DNA from 3 places in the Paenibacillus sp. FSL R5-0749 genome. Region 2 is predicted to be linked to each of the others. Evidence: predicted binding sites of a transcription regulator. Region 2 holds the regulator's gene; each other region holds the start of a gene.

The links. The regulator Rex, encoded in region 2, represses fermentation and respiration genes when NADH is low (regulators of the CRP and FNR family bind a similar motif). The targets are predictions, from matches to a motif close to TTGTGAAATATTTCACAA.
Region 1: a site for Rex is predicted at 1,960-1,977, ahead of MKY85_RS28260 (cytochrome ubiquinol oxidase subunit I). Genes of this name have one in related genera too.
Region 3: a site for Rex is predicted at 1,261-1,278, ahead of MKY85_RS16945 (L-lactate dehydrogenase). Genes of this name have one in related genera too.

What each region holds. Positions count from the first base shown of each region.
Region 1 is NZ_CP152005.1:6,336,609-6,340,720, forward strand. It holds gene cydB (cytochrome d ubiquinol oxidase subunit II) at 1-478, opposite strand, end outside; gene MKY85_RS28260 (cytochrome ubiquinol oxidase subunit I) at 423-1,838, opposite strand; gene MKY85_RS28265 (hypothetical protein) at 2,308-3,609, shown strand; gene MKY85_RS28270 (glycosyltransferase family 2 protein) at 3,606-4,112, shown strand, end outside.
Region 2 is NZ_CP152005.1:4,258,196-4,262,307, forward strand. It holds gene MKY85_RS18855 (amidohydrolase) at 1-938, opposite strand, end outside; gene MKY85_RS18860 (redox-sensing transcriptional repressor Rex) at 925-1,578, opposite strand; gene dinG (ATP-dependent DNA helicase DinG) at 1,798-4,112, opposite strand, start outside.
Region 3 is NZ_CP152005.1:3,848,714-3,852,825, reverse strand. It holds gene MKY85_RS16945 (L-lactate dehydrogenase) at 259-1,188, opposite strand; gene MKY85_RS16940 (YCF48-related protein) at 1,524-2,801, shown strand; gene MKY85_RS16935 (hypothetical protein) at 2,950-3,159, shown strand; gene MKY85_RS16930 (MBL fold metallo-hydrolase) at 3,303-4,112, opposite strand, start outside.

The DNA.
Region 1 (4,112 bases), 2.1 Mb from region 2:
CCCCATCAATGGGCAGACCCTTCATGAACGTGGCAAAGACTACGCCGAACAGGAAAGGCAGGAGCGCGCTGGATACCACAATGATGATATCCCATGTTTTGCGCCAACGCTGCTGTTTCATTTTACTGCGGAATTCGAAGGCAACCCCGCGACCAATCAAGGCGAGTAATACGACCACAAGCGGCAGGTAGAAACCACTGAACATCGTGGCATACCAGTGCGGGAAGGCAGCAAACATGGCACCCCCTGCTGTAATCAGCCATACTTCGTTACCATCCCAGAAGGGACCAATCGAGTTGATCAGGGTCCGGCGTTCACGGTCCGTTTTGGCAATAATGCCTGTAGACATCCCCACTCCAAAATCAAAACCTTCCAAAAAGAAGAAACCGACAAACAATACGGCAATCAGCAAAAACCACAACTCACTTAGTGACAACGGAATAACCTCCATCCACGCCGAACGGATCGGCCGACTCATCGTGATCTTCCGGCTTCTCGACCGCAAATGGCCCTGCCTTGATCTCACGTACGAACAGGTATACCATCACGATTACAAGAACCGTATACGCGGCGGTAAAAGCAATTGTAGAGAACAGGATCATTCCTGCGGATACGTTCGGTGAGACACCGGCTTCGGTCGTCATATAGCCAAACACTGTCCACGGCTGCCTGCCAACCTCGGTCATGATCCAACCAGATGTATTAGCGATAAATGGCAGAGAAATAGCAATTACCATCAGACGCATGAACCACTTTCCTGCAACCTCCAGCTTCTTGCGCATGGCCAGAAACGTACCATACAGGGATAACAAAATCATTAAGCCACCTGCTGCGATCATAATGCGGAAACTCCAGAACGTTGTTCGTACCGGCGGGATGTAATTCCCCGGTCCATACGTCTGCTCATACTCGGCTTGAAGCTCCTTCATGCCTGTGACACTGCCGGAGAACTTGCTGTAGGACAGGTAACTGAGCAATCCAGGGATTTTGATCTCACCGGTATTCTCCTGTTTGTCTGGATCGATAAAAGCAACTACCGTCCATGGTGCCGGATCTTCTGTCGTCGTCCATGTGCCTTCACTGGCTGCCATCTTCATCGGCTGTGTCTCCACCAGATATTGCGCCTGGAAATGCCCGGAGAAAGCTACACCCAATGAAGAAACGAGTCCAATGATGATCGCAATATTAAACGATTTGCGGAAGATCTCCACATCCTGCTTCTTCATCAATTTGTAAGCACTGATCCCGGTGACAACGAAGGCACCTGTCATCAATGCCCCAAAAATCGTATGCGGGAACTCAACGAGAAGCTGACCATTGGTGATCAGTGCCAGGAAATCATTCATCTCGGCTCGGCCGTTGTTGATCTCAAACCCGACGGGATGCTGCATAAATGAATTGGCTGCCAGAATCCACAGCGCGGACAGGAATGTGCCGACAAACACCAGCCAGATGCAGGCCAGATGCACTTTTTTGGACAAACGATCCCATCCGAATATCCACAGCCCAATAAATGTAGACTCCATGAAAAACGCGAGTAACGCTTCAACAGCCAGTGGCGCACCAAACACGTCCCCCACGAACCGGGAGTACTCGGACCAGTTCATGCCGAACTGGAATTCTTGCAGAATACCTGTGACAACCCCGACGGCAAAGTTAATCAGGAACAGCTTGCCCCAGAACTTGGCCATCGTTTTGTAGATTTCCTTCCCCTTAACAACGTACAACGTCTCCATGATCGCAACCAACAGTACAAGACCGATGGATAGCGGGACAAAAAAGAAATGGAAAATCGTTGTAAGCGCATATTGGATACGCGATAACATAATCGGATCCATACTGTTACCCCTTCTTTCTGTTCACTTCGCAGTATGCGTATTTGGCATTGAAGCTGCACCTTCGCTGTCTGTCCGCCAAATACGTTGATGAACGTATTGTGCCAGATTCCCTATTTTATACATGTGAGAATTATCACAATCTCCGCGTTTAGAGCAAAAAAAAAGTGATCCTGGTCACACAAAAGATAAAAATCAGCCTTTTGTATTGCCAATTCAAATATCTTTTTTACAGTATCGAGAAGGTGTAGTGAAGCCGAAATTAGAGGATTGGAGCTTAAGGAAGCTCTATAATGGCTTGCCTACTTCATCTATTCATGGAAGATACTCATGTTTGGGACGGAATGCCCATATGTTAGTCTCAGGCATATCATGCGAAGTGCCGTGAGGGCTTTACATATGAAGTGGAAGCATGGAGCACATGCATAGTGAAGGACGCTCCTTATTACAGTCAAGGTGAGGTGAACGATTCATGGAAAAACCTGCGCCGTTACCAAGTGAAGACTCCGAAGCCAGTCCGGATAAGGCCCGTGCAGCTGTCGCAGAACAGCCCCCTGTCCGTTATGTTCTCTTCCCTCGCAAAGGAGGCTGGTCATCCTTTCCCTATCCCGATATTGCTGCACTGCTGTCGATTGAGGGCGAGGTCTACTATGTCAGCAGTCTGACGCAAACAGAGGATGTACCTGCGGTGATCACTGTAATCTCCTTACCTGAAGCCGAGCAGCTATTGATGGAGCCACGTACTGTGGCAGTGGTTACTCATCCCTACTGGCTCATGGCTGCAGCTTCGCTGGAACCAGAGCTATGTATTGTCCTGCTCCCTGAGCCTGTCGGAGACGAAGCCTCTTCTCCCCTGTGGGAAAGCAGTATTTCCAAACTGGTGGGTATCGCTGATCTGGTAGGTACATCCTCCGAAACACGATATATGAAGCTATTATTCCAAGGCGTACGCGCCATCTGGCTGGGAGGCGAAGATCCTTCACAAGCGGGTACGGTGCAAAAGGATAATCTCGAAGTCCCTCTCCGGGACTACGAACTGTTCTTCCTGCATGCGCTGCGGCAGATCCTGTCAGGCACTCCGGATAGCGTTACCCTGCTTCAATGCAGTGTACGTGCTGATTTCTATCGCCAGCTTCGAGCCAAAGCAGGGGCGCATGAGACCATATCCTTTTTGCTCGCAGCCTATGAGTACTTGCTTGAAGATTCTCGGGCCATCCAATCATTACAAGAGGCATTCACCCAAGCGGTCCTGAATGGTCGAAGTGATTGTGTGATCTCCCACTATCGCTTCCTGTCTGCCATCCATGCCCGGGCCGGACAGTTGGAGGACGCCTTGCTGGTGTACGGAATTAGTGCAGCCGACGAACAGGAACGACATCATTATGAACAGTTATGTCGCTGGTTGGAGGCAGGAGAAGATCAACTTGTACGAGCGGAATTACTACGTATGAACGATGATTATGGAACCGCGCTGCGCACCCTGGACGAACTTGGCGGAGAAACCGCGAGACATTGGAAATTCCGCATTTATCAGGAGACAGGTCGCGTGGAAGAGGCACTAGCGCTGGTGCATGCAGTCGATATTCAGGATGATGCCAGTCGCCGGGATTATCAGCAATTATCCGGAAGTGTGCTGGCCCTGCGAGGCGACAGACACGGGGCAGTCAGACATTTTCTCGAAACGGCACTGGAGGATGAAGATGCGCTCGCCCGGATCGTCGAGCTGGAGTTGTTGGATCATGCCGTACAGCAATTGCTTGGGGAGGTGCCATGATGCTGGACCCGAAGAAACGCAGGCAACAGTTGAATGGGCCGATGGTGCACAGGAATATCCGAACCGAAACCACTTACACGCCAACGGTAACAGTGGATCTGACACATACAGACGCATCGGGAGAAGGCGATCAACCGCCGAATCATGCACAGCCAGCGCAGAACATCCGAAGCCAGGTGCATCACTGGGGCGGTCAGGGTGAACAGGATGCTGCTGTATCACAAGAGGAAACGAGTACATTCAAAGAGCCCTTCTCCATCCGTCGAGTTCGCAAAAGCAAAGGCAACAAGCTGACCGCCATGCTCCAGGTTCGCAATGAACGCGGCCGATACCTTGAAGAAGTATTGCATGATCTGAGTGAGTTCGTGGATGAGATCGTGATTGTAGACGATGCCAGCACAGACGGAACCCCGGAGCTATGCAAAGCCTATCCGAAGGTGGTCCGCCTGGAGGTATTGGAGAAACCGCTGTTCGCCGAGGAATGGCGACTTCGCAACACCTTA
Region 2 (4,112 bases):
ATATCCAGGTTGTTGTTGCTTGCCGGTCCGTCGGTTCCGAGTGATACGGTAACTCCCGCTTTCAGTAACGCAGGTACCCGCGCAACACCGGAAGCGAGTTTCAGGTTACTTCCCGGGTTATGCGATACAGCCACATCATGGCGGGCCAAAATTTCAATCTCTTCATCATTTAGATGCACCGCATGTGCTACCAGGGATGGACGGGAGAAAAAGCCCAGTTTCTCCAGATGTGCCACAGGACGCAGTCCATAGTCTGTAACGTTCTGCTCCACTTCACGAAGCGTTTCCGACATATGTGTATGCAGAGGAAGGTTAAGATCATTTGCGACCTGTACAAGCTTCTCTATGTAGTCAGGAGGGCATGTATATGGTGCGTGTGGCGAGATTACGGTTGTGATGCGGCCATCTGCCTGTCCATTCCACTCACGCGCAAACGCTGCCGACTCCTCCAGCTTCCGCAATTGCTCTTCTTCCGAGCACAACCCGATTACACCACGTGCCAGTGCTGCTCTAACGCCGGATTGTTCCACAACTTTGGCAACCTGATCCATGTGATCATACATATCCAGGAAAGCTGTAGTTCCGCCTTTCAACATTTCAAGCACGGATAGCGAAGTTCCCCAATATACGTCTTGTGAAGTCATTTTTGCTTCCATCGGCCACATTTTTTCCTGCAACCATACTTGTAACGCAAGATCGTCCCCGTGTCCTCTGAGCAACGACATCGCTGCATGACCATGCGTATTGATCAGACCCGGCAGGAAGAACAATCCTTTTCCATCCACTTTGGTACAATTTTCGTCTCCATCCGGCAATGTCTCACCAATATGCACAATCTTGTCATTCTCGACAACCATGTATCCATGAACCACGTTCCATGTCGTGCCTTCATTAACGGCAAATTTGCCGTTGTGAATTACCCATCTATTTGTTGTCATCTTCCTCGTCGTCCTTTCCAGTCTCCAAGTAATAGGCCAAACTAAGCAGATCCGTTGTAAAGTCAGCATGGTGAATGCGGATATGTGGCGGTGTTTTTAGAATGGTTGGTGCAAAATTAAGAATCGCTTCGATTCCCGATTCAATAAGTTGATCGGCTACATTTTGAGCTTCCGTATCCGGAACTGTAATAATCCCGATGCGGATGTTATCCGTCTTAACCGCTTCCGTCAATTCATTCATTGGTTTTACCGTCAAACTGTTGATTTGACTACCAATCTTCGGTCCATATGCATCGAATACAGCAACAATCTTCATGTTGTCTTTCAGATATGCGTTGTAGTTGGACAAGGCCTGTCCGAGGTTACCCGCACCTACCAGAGCTACATTAATTTGCTGATCAATTTTGAGAATGTGACGAATTTTCTCGATCAAATAGGATACATCATACCCGATCCCTTTACGACCAAAATCACCGAAGTAAGCCAGGTCTTTTCGAATTTGGGCCGGATTCAGATCCAGCCTCTGTCCAAGCTCTTGAGAAGAAACAGTAGCCACCTCACGCTGATGCAACTCGTTCAAATAGCGCAAGTATACAGGCAGACGTCGTACCACCGCTTCCGAAATTTTATCCGATTTCATTCTTGCTCCCCCTTACCAATGCCACGATAAAATAGTAGATGAAAAGATGAGCATTCTGTATAAACTCAAAGATAGACGTGACATTTTATACAGAATGCTCTTTGTAATTTAGGTTATAAGTTCTTACGTGCAACTGCTTTAATCGGATACGGAAATATCTAATAAAGTTTAACGCCAAACGATAGTGTCATGCAATGATATAACGAACAAAGTTAACCATTATCCTTGTTCATTAACAGGTTTTTCTAGCCACTCGGTAATTCGGGGAACCATCTGCTCCGTGAGCATATGCTCCATTTTGGGACCAGGTAATGAATATAAAAAGAATTTGCCATAGTACGCTTCGATCACACGTGTATCATAAACAATGACAATACCTCTGTCCTTCGCTGTTCGCACCAATCGGCCAAATCCTTGCTTGAAACGAATGACCGCTTGCGGCACAGACAGTTTCATGAATGGATTTTTCTTTTGCTCCTGGAGCAATTCACTCTTGGCTTCCACCAACGGATGATTCGGCGGCTGGAAAGGCAGGCGCACAATAGCGAGACAGGTCAGGGCTTCTCCCGGGATATCTACACCCTCCCAGAAGCTGCTTGTACCCAGAAGTACCGTAGCTTTGGCATCTTGGAACCTGCGAGTCAGCTTGGAGCGGCTTCCACTGTCCACACCTTGGCCCAACAACGAGATGTCGTTACCTGACAGTGCCTCCTTCAGCGGATCATAGACCTGGCGCAGCATCTTGTATGAAGTAAACAGAACCATCATGCGTCCACGGGTGGCAATTGCGGTCTCTGCGAGTGATTGCACCAGCATATTGACAAAGTGCGCATCACCCACACTGCCTTTCACACTCGGGAAATCACGCGGAATCACTAGAAGTGCCTGATCGCGATAATTAAAAGGTGATGGCAGCATCGACGTTAACAGCCGATTATTTTCAGAGGCTTCCTGTAAGCCAAGCTGCTCAATCATGAACTGGAATGACTTATCTACAGAGAGCGTAGCCGATGTAAGCACAACACTTTTCTTTTTATCAAAGAACAAATCCTTCAGTTGTGCACTGACATCGACAGGTACGGCGTACAGTTGAAGAGATTTACTGCGGAACTGACCGCTGGCTTCCATCCAGTACACCGTTTTGGCATCATCCATACGCATGAAGAATCGCAGATTCTCCTTCAATGTGGTCAGATCTTTCAGCAGTCCTGTAATGTCCGTAATCAGACTATCCGATTGATAATCATCCTGATCCTCTTTCACCTCAAGCAGCAATTTGTCCCCTTTGCGAACCAAATCGCCCAGAGTCACATAGATCTGGTTCTCCAGATCCTGCAACTCCTGCCATTTCGCAGGTTTCTGAGATGCCTTCAGGCGCAGGGAAAATTGCCCTGTCTCTCCCGGTGAAGCATCACTTCGTTCAGGCAAAAGACCGAACAGGGCATCGCTCATACGATCCCACAGTTCCTTAACCTCGACAGCTAGCGGGAACATCTGATCTACCATGGAGCCCCATTGCACCGAATTTTCATGCCCGGATAACTGCGAACGAAGCATAGGCAGTTGTCCATTACGACTGTCTTTAAACAGACGGGTCAGGGTATGAACCAACGTGAAATATTTCATATGCATTCCAAGATGTTTACCCGCTACATCTTCCAGATGATGGGCCTCATCGATCACAAGACTCTCATAGGCTGGCAACAACTGATGTGCTGCTTTGACATCCGTAAACAATTTGGAGTGATTGGTTATTACGATATCAGACAACCCGGCCTCATGTTTGGCGCGATGATAGAAACATTTGCGGAACCATGGGCAGGATCTTCCCAGACAGGACTCGGATTCGCTCTGTACCGTCTCCCAGAAGTCGCCTCCGCGTCCGCTAAGGTTAAGCTCCTCATCATCTCCAGTTTCAGTCTGTGTGAGCCACACGATCATCTGAGCGGCTGTGAAATAATCCTCTTTGGGCGTGGCGAATTCACGTTTATTGATTTTGTGTTCAAATTTGCGCAGGCACAGGTAATGTCCACGTCCTTTGAAGACAGCAGCCTTAAACGGAAACGGAACCACTTGGGTCAGCATCGGAATATCTCGCTCTCTCAATTGCTCCTGCAAATTGATCGTATGCGTGCTGACCATGACTTTCTGTTCTTGTTTCACACTTTCGTATATCGCTGGCAGCAGATAACCCAGAGATTTACCGGTACCTGTTCCAGCTTCGATCAAGAGATGTTTCTCTTCATCCAAGGCTTGCCTTACACTGCTGAACATCTGGGTCTGCGCTTCACGCTCTTCGTAATGATCCAGCGTATCCTTCAGGTTCTCCCGAACCTGGTCCATAAACTGTTCGAAGCTTACACCATCGAGGGGGTTACCTTCCCGCTCATCACGTGGTGCACCAATATCGGTCCAATCACTTACATTAAGAGCAAGCTGCCGATAATAGGTATGTCCGTCCAGATCCTGAATCGGCTCTGCTTCCTTCTCACTGCGCATCCCGTCCAAGAACCAACCCAAGTCACTGTCCTCTG
Region 3 (4,112 bases), 410 kb from region 2:
GCTTTTATTTGTTTTCATGTGAAGGGGAGAAATAATAACATAATATATATTATGTTAACTTATAATTTAAATAATCATAATCATAATCATAATCATAATCACATTCACAATCATAGTTATAATCAAAATCAAACCAAAGGGGACCATCTGAAGCTTCTCACTGGAAGACTCCAATGGTCCCTTTGGGTATGACAGATATGTTAAATCACAACGGTTAACGTGCTTAATCGTTCACGACATGAATGATAAGCAGTCGGATTATTCCAAGCCAGCGATCTGTTCTTTTAATTTGTTAGCAGAAGCCTGGAAAGCCACTTTCTCGGTTTCATTCAACGGAAGAGGAAGGATCTCGCGCACACCGTTGCGATCAACAACACATGGGACGCCCAGATATACATCCGATACGCCATTGTAATCTTCAAGCAACGTGGACACGTTCAGAACGGAGCCTTCGTTGCCGAGAATTGCAGCTACAATGCGGTCCAGAGCAAGGGCGATCGCATAGGAAGTGGCCCCTTTGGCATTAATAATCTCATACGCTGCATTTTTGGTACGGTCGAAGATATCCTGCTGTGTTTCTTCATCCAATTCCAGATCTGTTCCTGCAACGTTAGCCAGGCTCCATACCGGTACTTCGGAATCACCATGCTCACCAATAATGTGGGCGTGAATACTACGTGGGTCGATCCCTTTATTCTTACCAATGAGGTAACGGAAACGTGCGCTATCGAGCAATGTGCCTGAACCGATGACACGGGAAGCAGGCCATCCGCTTTGTTTCCATGAAGTATAGGACAAAATATCTACAGGATTCGTTGCAATCAACAAAATACCATGAGAATTCACTTCAGTAATACGCTCAATAATTTCTTTGAAAATGCTTGCATTTTTCTTCAGCAGATCAATCCGGGTTTCGCCTGGTTTCTGGGAGGCACCTGCTGTAATAATAATGATATCTGCATCTTTGCAGTCGGAATAATCGCCAGCCCATACTTTCACGCCTCCCGTAAACGGAAGACCGTGGTTCATATCCAGCATTTCGCCGGTTGCCTTATCATGATTCACATCCACAAATACCAACTCGGACGAACGCTGTCTCAACATTAGCGTGTATCCCGTTGTTGTTCCCACCGCACCCATGCCTACAATCACGACACGACTTGGTTTCAATGCTGCACTATTTGTCATGTTCACATCCACTCCTTTTGGGTTATACTCCCATCCATATTAAGGGATTACAGAATAGAAAGCGAGTGTTGTCTATAAAATAGTTCACATTACATGTCTTTTTACCAATTATTCCGTCGAAAAACAGTTTAGGATGAAATGAATGGTAATTAATGTGCAACACTTAGCCCAGATCTTCAGTTGGAAAAAGGGAGTGGGCAGCCCTAGAGGGGGCAATGAGCCTTTTACGCAAGGTTTGTGGTAGAATAGGAGCAGTGGATTCTGATGAATCGTAAATATAACGCCATAGGACAGGCATGCGCGCCTGTATATTGGATGAGAGAGGTGGAACCCACTTGCGTTCGCAATGGATCAAAATCGCGCAGACAGCATTTCTGTCTATAGGTATAGCAGCCTTACTGGCTGCATGCACCGACTCAGATCAACCTCCGGAAGCAGAACCTCCGCAGCAGCAGGAGGATGCTGGGAATACAGGGCAGACATTAACTGTCGTTCCCCCTGTCAACAGTACAGAATCTGCGGATATGGCCAAGTATCAAATACAGACCCGTTTGACCGATTTCCAGTTGCTTAATGACAATGGAGGGTTGGCATGGGGGGTGACGCGTAATGCGCTGCGTCTGTACTATACACAGGATCAAGGAAAGACCTGGACCAATATTTCACCTTCGGAAAATGTACAGTTTCCGGCTAACCCTCAATATGGACAAAGCATTTATTTTGTAGATCGTACGCACGGTTGGATTGTTCGCGAAGGCATGGGTGGAACAGACACCATGGTGCTTCGTACCAATAATGGAGGGGTAAGTTGGAGTCTATCATCGCTTTCCAAGACGGATAAAGTGACTGCGATCTCCTTTGTATCTCCTGAAAAAGGATGGATTCTCACCACGGTGGATACCGCTATTGGTAAGCAGGACAAGAAACTGTACTTTACCGAAGATGGTGGAATCACCTGGAATCGGATGTCTTCCAGTGATGAAGATGGCAAAAAGGAAGCAGAAGAGATTTCTCAACGTGGATACACAACAGGTATGACCTTCTCCGATCCGAAGCATGGTTTCCTGACGGCGATTGAGTTCGGCACACCGAAGTTGTACGTAACGTCAGACGGTGGAGAGAACTGGGATAAAGGACCATCTTTCTTTGATCGAAACAAATTCAACGGGTGTGGTAATTTTAGTGTCAGTTCACCCCAATTTTTCGGACGTGAAGCACAGTCAGCCTGGATGTCAATGTCCTGTTCTCAAGGGGAGAGCACGACATTTAATGGTTTTTTCACTACAGATGGTGGAAAGAGCTGGAAGCTATCCAATTTTACTTTGAATAAACAAACGGGTCCGAATCGTAACCTTTCACCGGTATTTCTGAACGCTCTAGAAGGTTGGGCGATGCAAAAGGGCATAACCTACCACACCAAGGATGCGGGCAAAACATGGAGCGCTCTTCCTGCGAGCAGTGTACTGGAGAAAATTCTTGAAGACTATCCGGAGATCGTGAAGATTCAGATGATTACCTCCAAACTTGGCTGGATATTGGTTGAGAATACAGATGCCAAAAGATCGTTGTTATTGCAAACGATGGACGGCGGTGTACATTGGAAAGTGCTTTAAAAGTAGAGTGTTATCGATGTGATTAAATATAGGGAAAGTGAGGAGCCGAAAGGTTCCTTTTCTTTTTTTGTTTAGTTTGTGAAATAAATCACAAATAAAGCTGTTAGAAAGTGATATATTTAACTCAACAAGAGAAGGAGTGATGAAGATGAGAACCAACGGTCAGACTCAATTCACGCAGGCGGATGATTTAACCAGATATATGCTTCAATTATGCTACACATGTGATGATGCCAATCGTTGTACGACAGAAGAAGCAGTGAAGGCTTGCATGGCAGAACACGCAAAGGCAGACCAGCCCGAACCAGCCGAAGGTGGAGAAGTAACTCGCGGGTTTATGGATATGATGTACGCTTAGTCATCAAAACTGATCAAAAAAAAGCTGATATATCAACGTTTTGCCCCCTGCTGGGGGCTTTCTTTTTTTGAAAACAACTGAAAAAATCACATTTCCACAGGCGCACTCATATCACTTCACAGTACTATGCTCGAAGGGAAAAATTAGTTTACGTACTTTCCATAATCCGGTATGGCAATACGGTCAAATTCATTAACCAGTTTTCTCAGACTTGTTGTTAGTAATTCACCAGACATCGGTAGTCCATGGCCAGTTACAGCAACCAATGGCTTTAAACTCTCAAGTTTAACAACAGATTGCTTTGCAGCTTCCCAATCTGTTGTTAAATAGCGAGGGGGTCCACTTATCTCCAATTCCTGATTTAATACTTTATACATATACTCTTGTTTTACAGTAGCAAAGGCGTCACCTGCGATTAATGCTCCGTCACTTTCCCTAAACAACGAAACATGACCGGGAGAATGTCCTGGGGTATGAATCCACCTAAATCCTGGCATATGGGGTACAGTTCCGTTCGGAGGTAACGTTTGTACATGACTTCCAAGGTTTATTGGTTCGTTAGGAAAAGCTGGGGACATCTTTGCTACCAAACCACCTTCAACCGTAGGGTCTGGTTCCGGGTAGCTTTTAACCCCTGTGAGGAAGGGGATCTCCAATGGATGTGCATAAACCGGAACTCCCCAGTGTTCTACGAGTTCGATCACCCCTCCGACATGATCAAAGTGTCCATGGGTCAAAATTACTGCTTTGGGCCGGCTGTTTGCACCGAAACGTTCCTCAATGACAGAAATTATTTCATTTGCTGACTTTGGCATTCCGGCATCTACTAAAACGAAATCGTCAGATTTCGGGTTACCTACTAAACAGATATTTACAATTTGAATCGTGTAGCAAAATAAATCAGGTCGTATTTCAGTCCCCACACCACTTCCCACTGAAGTTACAGGAATAAA